One region of the Vreelandella neptunia genome, then DNA from elsewhere that is predicted to be linked to it. Evidence: predicted binding sites of a transcription regulator. Region 1 holds the regulator's gene; each other region holds the start of a gene.

Region 1 (5,361 bases):
TATAACGCAGGCCGTATTATTAGCTATATGAGCGCAGGCGCGCTGGTGGCGCTGCTAGGCACGCTGTTTTCCCTTTCTGCTACGGCACGCCTGCTGCTGCAGATATTTGCCGCGCTGATGCTGATCTTAATGGCACTGTATATCGCCAACTGGTGGAAAGGGCTGCTCAAAATTGAGGCCGTAGGCCGCCGCCTATGGCGCTTTATTGAGCCCGTGGGGCGTCGCTTAATGCCCGTGGTGCACCTTCCCCAAGCCTTTGCCCTGGGGGCACTCTGGGGCTGGCTCCCCTGTGGTTTGGTCTACTCCATGCTGGCCTGGAGCCTGGCGATTGCCGACCCGCTTCAGGGCGCGCTACTCATGGGCGCCTTTGGGCTTGGCACCCTGCCTGCACTACTTGCCACTGGCCTCGCTGCCCGCCAACTCAGTCATTTGATACGTCACCCCGCGACCCGCAGTGTGGCAGCGCTGACAATTATCGCTTTTGCGCTGTGGCAGCTGTGGACACTCACCGCACACAATCTCTAATAGCATGACGTGGCTCAACCTTTACGCCTTCGTCGCGGGTTAGGCTAGCGGCATTTCCTAACGTCGGAGCGCCCCTTCATGCCCGTTCATGCCCCCGCTGCATTGCCTCTTGCACCCGCAGCTGCCGCAGCCCCTATGCAGCCGGTGTGGGATGAAGCGTTACTGCGCCGCTACGACACCAGCGGCCCACGCTACACCTCCTACCCCACGGCACTGTCGTTTCACGAGCAATTTACCCCTAGCAACCTGACCCAGGCGCTGGAGCGTAGCAATGCCAGCAAGCGATCGCTCTCGCTGTATGTTCACGTGCCCTTCTGCCGCAAAATCTGCTTCTACTGCGCGTGTAATAAAATCGCAACCAAAAACACCGCCCTGGCCGAGCCCTATATAGCCCGGCTTGACCGTGAAATGGTGCTGACCGCACGCCACTTGGATACATCACGACCGGTGGAGCAGCTGCATTGGGGCGGCGGTACGCCGACGTTTCTCAGCTTGAACCAGATGGGCGACCTGATTGATCGCCTGGATGCCCGCTTTGGCCTTTCGTCGTCGACTGATCGCGATTACGCGATTGAAATAGATCCTCGCGAAGCGGATGTGTTTACGCTGCGCCATCTCGAATCCCTCGGCTTTAATCGCATTAGCCTGGGCGTGCAGGATTTAAACCCTCTGGTGCAGAAAGCGATTAATCGCATTCAACCTCGGGTACTTACCGAAACGCTGATGGATGAGGCGCATCGTTTGGGCTTTCGCTCGCTCAATCTCGATCTAATTTACGGTTTGCCATTTCAGACTGAAAAAAGCTTTGCCGACACGCTACGCCAGGTGATCGAGCTCAACCCGGCGCGCCTTTCAGTGTTTAATTACGCACATATGCCCGAGCGCTTTGCCCCGCAGCGGCGTATTAATGTCGATGACTTGCCGGGTGGCGATGAGAAACTGGCGATTCTGCGCACCACCATCGAAATGCTCACCGCAGCAGGCTATGTGCATATTGGTATGGATCACTTTGCCCGACCTGACGATAGCTTGGCTATTGCTCAGCGCGAAGGCTCGCTACAGCGTAACTTTCAAGGCTACTCCAGCCACGCTCAGTGCGACTTAATCGGGCTTGGCGTTTCGGCGATTTCACGCATTGATGACGTCTATGCGCAGAACCCGAGCGATCTGGCAAGCTACGAAGCGGCGCTGGATAAGGGTCAACTCGCTACCGGGCGTGGCGTGCGGTTGAGTGATGACGACCTGATCCGGCGGGACGTGATTGAGCGGCTGATGTGCGATATGGGCATTGACCTGGCCGCCGTTAGCCAACGCTGGAACATCGATGCCCCCCGCTACTTTGCGCCAGCGCTTGAGCGCCTGCAGAGCGCCGAGCAGGATGGCCTGCTGACCCGCAGCGGCGACCAGCTTAACGCCACGCCGATGGGGCAGCTGCTGATTCGCCATATAGCGATGGCGTTCGATGCTCACCTGGCGCAGCAAACGGGCCAACGTTACTCAAAGATTGTTTAATCATCTTTAAGCAGGCATGCTAAAGCGACTACAATAGGTAAGGCTTTTCTAATTGATAAGCGGGATTCTCTCAAGGAGCAAAGCATGTTGGAACCCATGAGCCGTCGGCGCTCGCTACTCCATGAAGCTCGCTGCCAAACCTGCAGTTTGAGTTCACTGTGCCTGCCACTTGCCCTTGAGCTGGACGACGTGGGGCAGTTTGACGCCATTATTCGTCGTCGCGCGCCGCTGAAAAAAGGCGAACCGCTGTTTCGTCAGGGCGACGCCTTTACCAGCGTTTACGCTGTACGTTCGGGCAGTTTGAAGCAGACCAGCGCTGAAGGTAACGGCAGCGAACAGCTAACCAATTTCTACCTACCCAGTGAGCTGGTGGGACTGGATGGCATTGACGAAGAGCACTACCCCGGTAGCGTTATCGCCCTGGAAACCACCACCGTCTGTGAGATTCCTTTTGACCGCCTGGACTTACTCTCAGAAGAGTTGCCCGAACTGCGGGGCCAGCTGTATCGGAGCATGAGCAAAGAGTTGCGCGATGACCGACGCATGATGCGCCTACTCTCGCGCAAAACCGCCGATCAGCGGCTGGCCACCTTTTTGATTACCCTTTCGGACCGTTTTCGTCGCAGAGGCTATTCGCCTTACAGCTTTCGCCTCTCAATGCCCAGGGCTGATATCGGCAACTATCTGGGCCTCGCGGTTGAAACGGTCAGCCGCATACTAAGCCGCTTTCAGCAACAGAATGTGGTGGCGGTCTCCGGGCGAGAGGTCAACATTCTCGATATGCAGCGTTTGATTACCCTCGCCGAAGAGGAAGAGCAAACGGTTAGCTGACGTTATAGGCCTGGATGCGCCCTGCCAGCAGCTCTGCCTGCTTGGCCTCTAGACCTTCAAAATCGAAAAGGTTGCGGTCAGCCAACTGGGAAGGGGCAATGTTGGTGACGGCCTTGAACATGCTTTCCAGACGGCCAGGAAACTTTTTGTCCCACTCGGCGAGCATCTCTTTCACCACCTGGCGCTGCATATTAGGCTGTGAGCCGCAAAGATTGCAGGGGATAATCGGAAACGCCATCAGCCGCGAAAACTCGGCGATATCAGCCTCTTTGCAGTAGGCCAAGGGCCGAATAACGATATTTTTACCATCATCGGATAACAGCTTTGGCGGCATCGCTTTTAGATTGCCGCCAAAAAACATATTGAGAAACAGCGTTTCGAGAATATCTTCCCGGTGATGACCCAGGGCAATCTTATTGGCGCCTATCTCTTCAGCGAAACCATATAGCGAGCCGCGCCGCAGCCGTGAACAGAGCGCGCAGGTGGTTTTACCTTCGGGGGTTTTCTCTTTCACCACCGAGTAAGTATCGCGCTCGACAATGTGGTACTCCACGCCCTGCTTATCCAGATAAGCGGGCAGTACGTGTTCGGGAAAGCCCGGCTGTTTTTGATCCAGGTTGACCGCTACCAGCGAGAAATTGACCGGCGCATTGCGCTGCAAATTGCGCAAAATCTCCAGCATGGTGTAGCTGTCTTTTCCACCGGAGAGGCAGACCATCACGCGATCGCCTTCACTGATCATTTGGTAATCAATGATCGCATTGCCCACTTCTCGGCGCAGACGCTTTTGCAGCTTGTTAAATTCACGCTTCTGCTTCGCATCAGCCAGCTCAGGCTGGTCGTGCTCAGCGTCAGCTGGGGTGGCTCCAACCGTATTAAGGTGAGCAGGATCAAAGTGATCAAGAGTTTGCATGGTATAAGCACTGCCGAGGGTAGAAGGCGTGAGATAAAAAAGTAATAACTATTCTAACAACACTCACCGCCTGACCCAACTAATCAGACGTAGCCACACAAGATATCGCAATTGAAAATGACTATTTTGAACGCTGTACCATATCTCGGTGCGAGGGTAGCTTGGAGCGAGGGTCTTTTGTCATGGATGACAAAAGTAGCGCCCAGGGAGGGGTTCACAGCGCCCTCGCGGAAAGCTGCCCTCGCCACGATGAAGGAGACTACTATGCCACCTCCGCCATAATACGCTGCAGGCGCATATACAGCAGTGCGCTGGCGGTGGCCTCTCCAAGCACACTCTGCACGTCTATGGCGGGCACTTGCCAACACGCCAACGCCTGGGCGAAGCTGCTGGGCGCCTCGACCTCCGGGTGCAAACGCCGTAGCTGGCGCTGATGCAGTTTTGCCACATCGACCTGGGCGTTGGGCAGAGCAAAATTCAGCCGCTTAGTGAGAAGTGCATTTAACGCCCCGATGCGCTTCTCCAACTGCCAGCCAACGATGGGACGATTGCCGATAAATTCCACTAACGCGCCCAAGTTATCACTGCTTGGCGGCAGCACCGCCCCCGCCTCGCATAGCAAGTGATGACGGCGCAGCGTTGCACTTTCGGGCTGCTTCGTGCTGCCCAAGGTGATTACAAAGGCACGACTGGTATGCACCTGCTGCTGGCTCAGTACCACTGCTGCCAAGCTAATGATCGGTACGCAGGCCGTGGGAGTGACGGTGCAGGCAAGCGCCACCAGCTCCTCCCCCATATAGGGCTGAAACAGCCAGGCGTAGGGGGATTCTGCACAGCGTCGCCGGTCGCTTTCGCGACGTAGCAGGGTACGCAGAGAGCCGCTAAATAGCGCCACATGTCGATCTAACAGCCGCATTCCGCTCACGAATACTCCAAATGGTAACGATGGGAAAGCCGCTGCTTAAAGTCTTTGACAATATGCATCGCTTCACGCAAAAGATCGCGCTCCAGGGAAGAGAGGTTTTGCACTACAACACGGTTAGCGCGACTGCTGTTTTGGGAGCTAGCGTCCTGGGCACTGGCTTGAGCACCGACAGGCGTCTCCAACGCGGTTAGCTGCTGTTTAAGACGTAGCTCGGAAAACAGTGCCAACGCTTCGCCCAGGTCATCGGCAAAACGGCGATCCAACCGACCATCAGCAGCCAGTGCATCCAAACGATCAAACGTCGAGGTGGCTTTGATGCGCCGCTCAAGCGCCATGGTGCGCACGCCGTGAACGATAGGGAAAATACCGCCTTTCTTAATATCGATACCGTGCTGAGGCTTTTTTAGGGAGCCGAACAGCGTCAGAGGCGTCGAGAAACGTAGCGCCGTACGAGCAAAATAGGAAAGCAGCAGCTCATCGCCCGAACAGCGTTCAAATAACTCATCACGGACGCTTTCAAGCAGGCTGGGGTTGCCCGCTACGGCATGGGCATCGAGCATAATGGCCAGCTTCATCAGACTATCGCCATCACGCTCCCTGGCCCACTTGGCAATATTGCCTTTCCACTGGGATACCGTAGCCACCCACTCGGAAT
Region 2 (5,361 bases), 1.1 Mb from region 1:
GCCGGGGTGGCTTCAAGGTTATACATATGGCCGGTCTGTTCTTGAAATTCACGCATCCGCTCCCGGACGTGGTCAAGAAGATCCAGCGCCAGCTGCAGCCCTTGGGCGTCGGCGATATCGCAGCGATCCCTAGTAAAGTTGCGCACCATTTCATTAAGCCCATTCACACCCAGAGTGGAGAAATGATTGCGTAAGGTGCCCAGGTAGCGCTGGGTAAAGGGGTAGAGCCCTTGATCCATTAGTTGCTGAATGCGCTCGCGCTTGAGTTCGAGGCTATCGCGCCCGAGCGACAGTAGGCGATCCAGCTCACTGAAAAGCCCGGCTCGGTCGCCGGCAAAGCGGTAACCCAGCCGGGCGCAGTTGATCGTCACTACTCCCAACGATCCGGTTTGCTCCGCGCTGCCGAACAGACCGTTACCGCGTTTGAGCAGCTCACTCAAATCAAGCTGCAGGCGGCAGCACATGGAACGCACCATGTGAGGTTCCAGATCCGAATTTAGAAAGTTTTGAAAGTAGGGCAGACCGTACTTGGCGGTCAGTGCGAAGAGCCGCTCGGCGTTGTCGCTTTCCCAGTCGAAATCATGGGTGATGTTATAAGTGGGTATCGGGAAGGTGAACACACGCCCGTGGCGGTCACCGGCCTCCATGACTTCCAAATAGGCTCGGTTGATCAAGTCCATTTCAACCTGCAGTTCGCCGTAACTGAACGGCTGCTCCTCTCCACCGATAACCGGTACCTGTTGGCGCAAGTCGTCGGGGCAAACCCAGTCGAAGGTTAGGTTGGTGAAGGGCGTCTGGCTACCCCAGCGCGAAGGCACATTGAGGTTGTAGATGAATTCCTGAAGCGCCTGCTTGACCTGTGCATAGGTGAGGCCGTCCTTGCGCACGTAGGGGGCCAGGTAGGTATCGAAAGAGCTGAAGGCTTGTGCCCCGGCCCACTCGTTCTGCAAGGTGCCAAGAAAATTAACCATTTGCCCGAGGGCACTTGAGAGGTGGCGGGGCGGGTTGCTTTCGGCTCGTCCCGGCACCCCATTGAATCCCTCTAGCAGCAAAGTACGCAGCGACCAGCCGGCGCAATAGCCGCACAGCATATCCAGGTCGTGAATATGCAAATCACCTTCCCTATGAGCTTCCCCCACGGCGTGGGGGTAAATCTCATCGAGCCAGTAGTTGGCTATCAACTTGCCCGAGACGTTGAGGATTAAACCGCCCAATGAATAGCCCTGGTTGGCATTGGCGTGAACACGCCAGTCGGCGCGTTGGAGGTACTCATTGACCGTCGGGGCGACGTCAATATGATGCTTTGCTACCTGAACGCTTGTGGAGCTTTTCACCCAATTCACCTATATATGCTAACTTTAATAAAAATAAATACTATATGTGGTGTTAAAGGGTAAGCGTTCAGGATTTTGCAATAAATGATCCAGATCAAAAATGGTGGGGAAAAATAGTAAGACGTGGTGGCGCCTAGGCTATGGCTTTAGCCAATCATCGTGCGGGTGTTATCCATACCCGGTCGGCCATACCAGTAACCGTCGCAGATTTCAGCATCCACCAGCGTTAAAGGATCGGGAGTAGGTAACCTGCCGTGGCGGGCCTTGTCGAAAGCCTTGACTACCATGGCCATGCCTTCCGCCCGTGGGCTGAGACGTGCCACTGATACCCCCATATCCACCATGACCGTCAGTTCATGGCGCAGATCCTGGCAGGCGCTGGAAAGGGTTTGAATACCGTTCAGGGTAAAAACATCGCGGGATTCTTGTGAACGTAGCACCAAGCCTTCGGGGTACTTTTGGCAGACGAACTTGCAGCGGTCTTTAGGCGTTTGGTGGCGCCGGGCGGTAAAGCAGCGTGATGACCAGGCCAAGGGGAGATGCCCGTAGGCGAATACTTCGCATGGATGGGGAATGCCTGCCTGGTGGCAATCGTGAATAAGCTTGGCCAAATCTTGCTGTGACATTTCCACCGGCGCTTGCCAGCGCTTCATTCCAGCACGTGCCATGACGCCCACTGTCGCCGGGTTGTAGAGGTTGAGCGCAGCACCGGCGATGAACGGCAGTCCGGCACTGGAGAGTCGTTGCAGGGCGCTTTGGTCATTGGCCTCGACGATAAAATCACCGTTGTCACACAGCTTGCGCAAGTCACGCAAGTCGGCTTCGGACTCGATCAATGTCTGGCTGGCGAGTACTACCTGCTTGCCCGCCTGGGTGAGTTCGCGCCCAATGCCTAGCCAGTCGTCCAGTTTCATGTCGCGGCGCCGCGAGCAGACGGTTTCGCCCAGGGTAATAATCTCTACCGGCCAGTCGGCCGCCTCGCGGTAGAAGTCGGCGTAGCGTTGCCGAGTCCAGTAAAAAAGCACCGGCCCGAGGGAGAGTTGAAGAGGGCCGGTTGATAAGGTCGGTGATGGGGGTGGTGTAGTGTTCGGCATAGTAGGCTCCTATTTCCAGCGGCGCTCGTAGGCGCCTAGGGTAGTGATGGCACCTTCGGAAAGCGCGGCAAGGCCGGCCATCCAGGCGGGGTCTGGATCAAAGCGCTCAGGTTGAGCCTCTAAGCGGTTGAGCGCCTGACGCCAGATCCCGGCCACTTTAGAGACATAGGCGGGACTGCGCTGACGACCTTCAATTTTGACGGCGCTAATACCCAGGTCGCGTAGCTCCGGCAATAGCTCCAGGGTATTGAGGCTGGTGGGTTCCTCAATGGCGTGATAGGTCTCGCCCGCCACCTCGAAGCGACCCTTGCATAGGGTGGGGTAGCCCGCGCGCTCGCCTTCGGCGTAGCGGTCGATAAGAACATTGTTAAGGCGCGACTCTAAGCCCTCAGGCGTTTCTTCCCAGCGGACATGGGCCGCTGGCGAGCAGACGCCCCTGGTATTGGGCGATTCGCCGGTCAGGTAGGAGGAGAGATAGCAGCGTCCTTCGGCCATGATGCACAGGCTGCCGAAAGCGAACACCTCCAGTTCTACCGGTGTTTGCTTGGCCAGGTCGCGTACCTGAGTGATTGACAGCACCCTTGGCAGTACGGCGCGCTTGATGCCGAAATGCTGGTGGTAAAAGCGTAGCGCTTCATGGCTGGTCGCCGAACCCTGCACTGAAAGGTGCCGCGAGATCTCGGGGTGATGGCGAGTAGCGTAGTCGAGCAGTCCCATATCGGCGAGAATCAGCGCATCCACGCCCAGTTCGGCGGCCTGGTCTACGGCCTGAGTCCAGTGTTGCCAGCCATCGGGCTGGGGATAGGTATTAATGGCGCAAAAAACGCGTTTGCCATGTCGGTGGGCGTAATCGATCCCCTCGCGGGCACGTTTGTCGGTAAAGTTTAGCCCTGCGAATTGCCGTGCGTTGGTTATGTTCTGGAAACCGAAATAGACAGCGTCGGCACCTTCATCTACAGCGCGCTTGAGGGCGGGCAGGTTACCAGCGGGACATACAAGCTCCATAGCGAGACTCCTTGCGGGGAAAGTCCGAGCATTTTAGTCACCTATTTTTTGTCGGCTTTTGACACAGGTCATATCGGGGTGGCTTTCAAAAGAGGATAACGCTGCAGAGTAGGCAAGCTGGATGCAGGCAGTTTTTAAAACGTATATTGTATGAATATTAACCAATGCTTGCTGCACCCACTTCCAGAGATCTTTTTAAGAGATCTTTTTAAGAGACCTTTTTCAGAGAACTCTTCTAGAGCCCCTTTTCAGAGACCTATTCCAATCATGCAAGATGAACTGCTCTTCAATCGCCCCCTGGTAGAGAAATATGACCGCCCAGGCCCGCGGTACACTTCTTATCCCACTGCGCCCCAGTTTCATGCTGCGTTTGCCGAGGATGAATACCGTAGCGCCGCCGAGCGCAGTAATCGGGTCGCAGTACCCAAGCCGCTTTCGGTCTATGTGCATATCCCGTTCTGCAAAAGCCTGTGCTACTACTGCGCCTGCAACAAAATCATTACTCATAATACCGAACGAGCCGCCGAATACCTCCAGTGGTTAAAACAGGAGATACGTGTTCAGGGAGCGCTGTTCGATACCACCCGGCAAATGACCCAATTACACCTGGGCGGCGGCACCCCAACCTACTTAAGCAACGCCCAGCTAAGCGAACTGATGACGGCGCTGGACGAAGCGTTTCACTTCGCTGCACCTGAAGAGCGCGAATTCTCGCTGGAGGTAGACCCCCGCACCGTGACCCCCGAACAGGTGTACGAGCTCTACACGCTGGGCTTCAATCGGTTGAGTTTCGGGGTTCAGGACTTCGATCACGACGTGCAGCAAGCGGTCAATCGCGTCCAGAGCGAAGAGCAGGTAGTATCCCTGGTCAAGGCTGCCCGCGAGGCGGGGTTTGAATCGGTCAGCGTTGACCTGATCTACGGTTTGCCGCTGCAGACGGTGGCGAGTTTCGATACGACGCTAACCAAGATTATTGACCTGCAACCGGATCGCATTGCCGCTTATAGCTACGCTCATCTGCCCGAACTGTTTAAAGCTCAGCGGCTAATTCGCCCCGAAGACATGCCGCCACCCGAGCGCAAGCTGGAGCTACTGGAGCTTACGATTAACCGGCTGACCTCTGCAGGATATGTCTACATCGGCATGGATCACTTCGCCCTTCCGAATGACGAGCTGAGCCTGGCCCGTGAAAATGGCACTCTGCAGCGCAATTTTCAGGGCTACTCTACCCACGCCGACTGCGACATGATTGGGCTGGGCATTACCTCGATTGGTAAGGTGGGCGATACCTATAGCCAAAACGTCAAGGAAACTGCCCAGTATCAGCATCGTTTGGATGCAGGGCGTTTACCGGTCTTCCGTGGCTATCGCCTTAGCGATGACGACCGCCTCCGCCGCGATGTCATTAATACCCTGATGTGTCACGGCCGACTTGAATTTGCCGCTATCGAAGCCTGGCACAATATCGATTTTCGCAGCTACTTCGCGAGTGCCTTGGCGAGCCTCGAAGAGATGGCGGACGACGGACTAATTGCTTTGCGCGACCATGAAATCGAGGTGCTGCCGTCGGGGCGATTGATGATCCGCAACCTGGCCATGGCGTTCGACGCCTACCTGAAACCAACGGAAAACCGTTATTCGCGCACGGTGTAATTTCAACAGCGCCAACCGTCTATTCCTTTACGTTGGCCGCTCTATCACCTTGGGGGTAGATAGGGTGTATATGGAGGTAATCACGCAGTAATTCGCTTGTCGATCACGCAGAATCTACTCCATGGAACCCGCACTGTCGGGTATGCAAATTTCCGAGGAGCCTGGAGATCGACCATGAGTCACTTCATAGATCGGCTGAATTTCTTCCGCAAGTCCCGCGAACCTTTTGCCAACGAACACGGTGAGCTACGCAGCGAATCCCGCCAGTGGGAAGA
Region 3 (5,361 bases), 700 kb from region 1:
AATGGTATTCGTCAGCACTACCTGCGCTTCAGTAACAGCGCCGAGACTTGGCGCCAGCCGCTGGTGCTGATACCGGGCATTACCAGCCCGGCTATCACCTGGCGTTTTGTGGCCGAGCGGCTCGGTCAGCATTTCGACACTTATGTGCTGGATGTCCGTGGACGCGGCTTGTCGTCCACCGGGCCTGACCTCGCCTATGACACCGACACCTGCGCCGACGATGTGATCGCCTTTATCGATGCGCTGGGTCTAAGCGATGTCATTCTGGCGGGCCACTCCATGGGTGCGCGCTTTGCGCTACGCGCCATGAGTCGCGGCGCCAAAGGCATCGACAAACTGGTACTGATCGACCCACCGGTTTCAGGGCCAGGACGCCGTGAGTACCCCAGCAAGCTGCCCTGGTACGTGGATTCGATTCGCGATTGCACCCGGGGTGCCGATATCGAGACCATGCGCCACTACTGCCCCACCTGGAGCGACGAGCAGCTGCGATTACGCGCCGAGTGGTTACACACTTGCTTTGAGCCCGCCATCGTTCAGGCGTTTGAAGAGTTCCATAGCGTCGATATCCACCAGGATTTTCCCGGCATCAAGGTACCCACGCTGCTGATGTGTGCAGGCAAGGGCGGGGTTATCCAGGATGAGGATCGCGCCGAAATACGCACCCTGCTACCGACGGTTCGTATTTCTACCGCAGAACAAGCGGGTCACATGATTCCCTGGGATGACTTCGAGGGCTTTTTTGCCGCGTTTGAAGACTTCCTGGGCACACAACTCTAACAAAGGCCAATGATCATGACCTCCAGCACTACCACTAAAACATACCGTATCGGCCAGATCGTCCCCAGCTCCAATATCACCATGGAGACCGAGATACCTGCCATGCTCGCTGCACGGCAGTTGATTCGCCCGGAACGCTTTACCTACCACTCCAGCCGTATGCGCATGAAAACCGTCAGCAAGGACGAGCTGGCCGCTATGGATGCGGAGTCTGACCGCTGTGCCTTGGAGCTCTCCGATGCAGCAGTGGATGTGATGGGGTATGCCTGCCTAGTCGCCATTATGGCGATGGGGCCCGGCTACCACCGAGAGTCGCAAAAGCGTCTGCGCAGCCGCACCGAAGAGAACGGCTGCGATACGCCGGTGGTCACCAGCGCCGGTGCGCTGGTTGATGCTCTGGGTGTGATGAAAGCCAAACGTGTGGTGGTCGTGGCGCCTTACATGAAGCCGCTGACCGAAATGGTGGTCGACTACATCCGTCAGGAAGGCATTGACGTGCTCGACTATCGGGCGCTTGAGATCCCCAATAACCTGGATGTCGCTCGCCACGATCCCGCCAATCTTCCCGAGATCGTCGCCAGTCTTGATTTAAGTAACGTGGACGCTATCGTCTTGTCAGCCTGTGTGCAAATGCCGTCACTACCGGCCGTCGCCAAGGTAGAAGCCTTAACCGGAAAGCCCGTCGTGACCGCAGCTATCGCGACCACCTACGCCATGCTCAAGGCACTCGACCTGGAGCCCATCGTACCGGGCGCGGGCGCCCTCTTATCAGGGGCTTACTAGGAGATAGCACTATGACGACCCCCAGCCAGGCAGCCAGCGATATTGGTGGCAGCTTAGATGACAACTACAAGGGCGTGTGGGATGGACGCATAGGTTTTGGCAAAAGACCCGCGCTGCTGGTGGTTGATTTTATGCAGGGCTACACCACGCCCGGTTCGCCGTTATTTGCCCAGGGTGTGGTGGATGCGGTGGCCAATATGCCGCCGCTACTCCATACCGCACGGCGCACTGGCACGCCGGTTATCCACACCAACATCCTGTATCATGCCCCGGATCAAACCGATGGCGGCATTTGGGTCAAGAAGGCACCGGTCATGCGGGCAATGGTGGCGGGCAACCCCTATGCGGAGTTCTGCCCCGAAGTGGCACCCCGAGAAGATGAGCTGGTAATGACCAAGCAGTATGCCAGCGCCTTCTTTGGTACTTCGCTGGCCTCCACGCTGGTCGCCATGGGGATCGATACGCTGATCATTACCGGTTGCTCCACCAGCGGCTGCATTCGCGCCACCGCCGTTGACGGCGTACAGCACGGCTTTCGGGTGATGGTGGTGCGCGATTGCGTGGGCGACCGCCACCCCGCGCCCCATGAAGCTAACCTGTTTGATATCGATAGCAAGTATGGGGATGTGATTGGGCTGGATGAAACGCTGGGTTACTTAATGAAGCGTTAGGCGTACTCCGAAAGCGCGGGAGCGCGAGCCTCTCTTTTGGCTCACCCATCCGCGTTCATTTTTTCCAGCAGATGCATCAAAGCGATCCGCTCTGCCGGGTTGAGGTTTTTCATGGTCTGATCGCTAATTTGCTTGGCACTGGGCACCATGCCCTCGACTAATGCCGCACCGGGCTCGGTGATCACCACCATGACTTTGCGTTGATCATTGGGGTCGGTGGTAAGCGAGATCCACTCACGTGCTTTAAGGCGTTTAATGACGCCACGGATGGTGGCTGGATCAATCGCCGTGGCGTTGACGATATCGGTTAGCGAGCTGGGGCCTCGCTCCATCACCGTGCACAGCGTGACAAACTGAATGGCAGTGAGCTGTTTATCGCTGCTGTAGCGCTGAAAAATAGCCGTATGCCGCTGGTAGGCTTTACGCAGTAGATGGCCTACTTGCTCAGAAAAATCATACCCCTGCTCTGAAGGTGTGGGGTGTTCGCCGGTAGACGAGTGTTTGAGCGCACTATCCGTTGTCATTCCATATCCTTAATCTATTAGCGACGATGTGTATCGAGTATGGCACTGGTTAACAAAATGATGCATCAACGCTTTAAATACTGCTTGCGCTGGATCAATTCATCATGCTTTTATGGCGTACACGCTACAATTTTACCTTAGTTATCGCTCTTTGATCACCTCAAATTAATCTGCACTGATTACCTAAAACGCTAGCGTGGGAGGCAGGCATGGCTTATAAATCAGACTATACAAGAGAGTCACTGCTGTATGGGTCTGATGTTCTGGTGATCTATCGCGACCCGGTTACGCCCCCCAAGCCCGCGCCCGGACAGCCAGGTACACACTCAAACTTTACCCCTCATGAGCCTGAGATATTCATTGCCGTACTGAGCGATAGTCATATCGTGGCTTTCAACGGCCACGTAGACCTGGGCACTGGCATACGCACGGCGCTCGCTCAAATTGTTGCAGAAGAGCTGAGCGTCGCGTTCGACAGCGTCACCATGGTGCTGGGCAACTCCGTTGAAGCCCCCAACCAAGGCCCCACCATTGCCAGTGCGTCGATTCAGATCACTGCCGAGCCTTTACGTCGAGCTGCCGCTCAGGCGCGGGAGTACCTATTAACACTGGCAGCAAAGCACTTTGACACTGAGCGCTCACTACTTAGCTGCCAGAACGGCGCTATTACGCCAAGTGATAATAACCGCTCATCCGTTAGCTTTGGGGAGTTGCTGCGGGGCACCCGTCATGCATTAAAGCTTGCCGATGAGGTGCCGCTTAAGCCGGTCAGCCATTATACCCTGGTCGGCCAATCAACCTCCCGCGTGGATATACCCGCCAAGGCCACCGGGCAATTGACTTTTATCCACGACCTGCGGCTGCCCAACATGCTGCATGGGCGAGTGATTCGTCCGCCTTATGTAGGCCATGATAGCGGCGACTTTATTGGCAACAGTTTAATCGCGGTAGATGAAAGCTCTGTGGCTCATTTGCCAGGTGTGATAAGTGTCGTGGTGGTCGGTGACTTTGTTGGCGTGGTGGCCGAGCGTGAAGAGCAGGCTGCTGCCGCAGCCAAACAGCTAAAGATCCAGTGGCGCCCAATCGAAGGCTTGCCTCAGTTGGACAACATAGAGCAAGCACTGCTCGACCTGCCCAGCAAACAGCGCATACTCCTCGAAGAAGGTGATCTCGACAGCGCTCTGGCTGCCGCGCAACATCCGCTCCATCGTCACTATGTGTGGCCTTTCCAACTGCATGGCTCCATTGGCCCTTCGTGCTCTGTCGCCGATGCCAACGAAGATGGCCTGCACGTATGGTCGGGCACCCAAAATCCACACAGCCTGCGCGCCGACCTCGCCCGCCTTACCGGTTTGGATGAAGGCGTTATCACCATTACCCGCATGGAAACCTCGGGCTGCTATGGCCGCAACTGCGCCGACGACGTTGGCGCGGATGCAGTGCTGCTGTCTCAGGCGGTGGGTCGACCTGTTCGTGTGCAACTAACCCGTGAGCAGGAGCACACCTGGGAGCCTAAAGGGGCTGCTCAGTATATGGCCATCCAGGGCGGCTTGAACGCAGATGGCAGCCCGGCAGGCTATCGCTTTAATACGCGTTACCCCTCTAACAGTGCGCCCACTCTGGCACTGCTGCTGACCGGCGCCGCCTCACCCATTGATATCCCCTTTGAGATGGGAGATCGAACATCGGTGCCGCCCTACCGCTACCCTCATCGCCAAATAGTATGCGACGACGTCCCGACCCTGGTGCGTGCCTCCTGGCTGCGTGGTGTCTCGGCGCTGCCCAGCACTTTCGCCCACGAAAGCTATATTGATGAACTCGCCTACTTGGCGGGTGAAGATCCTGTCGCCTATCGGTTGCGCTACTTAGCCGATAACCGCGCCTGCGAGCTTGTCGAAGCGTTAGCCGAACATGCGAACTGGAAACCCTGTACCGCCAACACCAACCCGAGAAGCGATGGAGAGTGGCGCTACGGCCGAGGCTTCGCTTACGCCCAGTACGTACATAGTAAATTTCCAGGCTTTGGTGCCGCGCTCGCCGCCTGGGTGATTGAGCTAAAAGTCAATGTGAAGAGTGGGCGGGTTGTCATTGAGAACTTATATGTGGGTCAGGATGCGGGCTTGATGGTGAACCCCGCCGGCGTTCGCCATCAGGTGCATGGCAATGTGATCCAGATGCTCAGCCGCACATTAAAGGAGCGGGTAACCTTTGAGGATGGTTTACCGACCAGCAGAGAGTGGGGCGGCTACCCTATTCTACGTTTCTCGGAGCTTCCTCCCATCGACGTCATGCTGCTTGATCGCCCTGAACTGCCCCCACTCGGTGTTGGGGAGTCCGCCTCACTTCCCGGCGCTCCCGCGATTGCCAACGCGCTTTTTGATGCCACGGGGGTACGCTTTACCCATCCCCCTTTTACCCCTGACACCATTCGCGATGCACTGAAAGCCGCCCTTCGACTTCCCCTGGAGGCGGCGAGTTAATGCACCATCTTGATCTACAGGTTATCGAACGGGCGCTGAAGTGGGCCAACCAGGGGCTGACCGTTTGGCTGTGTACGGTGCTAAAAACCTTTGGCTCAGCCCCCCGGGAGCCGGGTGCCATGC

What was found. Region 1 encodes FNR, which switches genes on or off when oxygen is low (the NO sensors DNR and NnrR bind a similar motif). Its sites were predicted from a motif close to TTGATNTANATCAA; they were not measured.
Region 2: a site for FNR is predicted at 3,492-3,505, ahead of hemN (oxygen-independent coproporphyrinogen III oxidase). Genes of this name have one in related genera too.
Region 3: a site for FNR is predicted at 2,843-2,856, ahead of SR894_RS19020 (xanthine dehydrogenase family protein molybdopterin-binding subunit). Genes of this name have one in related genera too.

What each region holds. Positions count from the first base shown of each region.
Region 1 is NZ_CP140255.1:3,407,905-3,413,265, forward strand. Features, by position in the region: gene SR894_RS15910 (sulfite exporter TauE/SafE family protein) at 1-525, shown strand, start outside; gene hemN (oxygen-independent coproporphyrinogen III oxidase) at 604-2,037, shown strand; gene fnr (fumarate/nitrate reduction transcriptional regulator Fnr) at 2,122-2,868, shown strand; gene ttcA (tRNA 2-thiocytidine(32) synthetase TtcA) at 2,861-3,781, opposite strand; gene SR894_RS15930 (3'-5' exonuclease family protein) at 4,044-4,697, opposite strand; gene SR894_RS15935 (DUF294 nucleotidyltransferase-like domain-containing protein) at 4,703-5,361, opposite strand, start outside.
Region 2 is NZ_CP140255.1:2,313,089-2,318,449, reverse strand. Features, by position in the region: gene SR894_RS10750 (ribonucleoside triphosphate reductase) at 1-1,343, opposite strand, end outside; gene SR894_RS10745 (U32 family peptidase) at 1,481-2,428, opposite strand; gene ubiU (ubiquinone anaerobic biosynthesis protein UbiU) at 2,438-3,433, opposite strand; gene hemN (oxygen-independent coproporphyrinogen III oxidase) at 3,701-5,086, shown strand; gene SR894_RS10730 (nitrate reductase subunit alpha) at 5,261-5,361, shown strand, end outside.
Region 3 is NZ_CP140255.1:4,107,805-4,113,165, forward strand. Features, by position in the region: gene SR894_RS19000 (alpha/beta fold hydrolase) at 1-780, shown strand, start outside; gene SR894_RS19005 (maleate cis-trans isomerase family protein) at 796-1,563, shown strand; gene SR894_RS19010 (N-carbamoylsarcosine amidohydrolase) at 1,575-2,234, shown strand; gene SR894_RS19015 (MarR family winged helix-turn-helix transcriptional regulator) at 2,276-2,758, opposite strand; gene SR894_RS19020 (xanthine dehydrogenase family protein molybdopterin-binding subunit) at 2,968-5,238, shown strand; gene SR894_RS19025 (XdhC family protein) at 5,238-5,361, shown strand, end outside.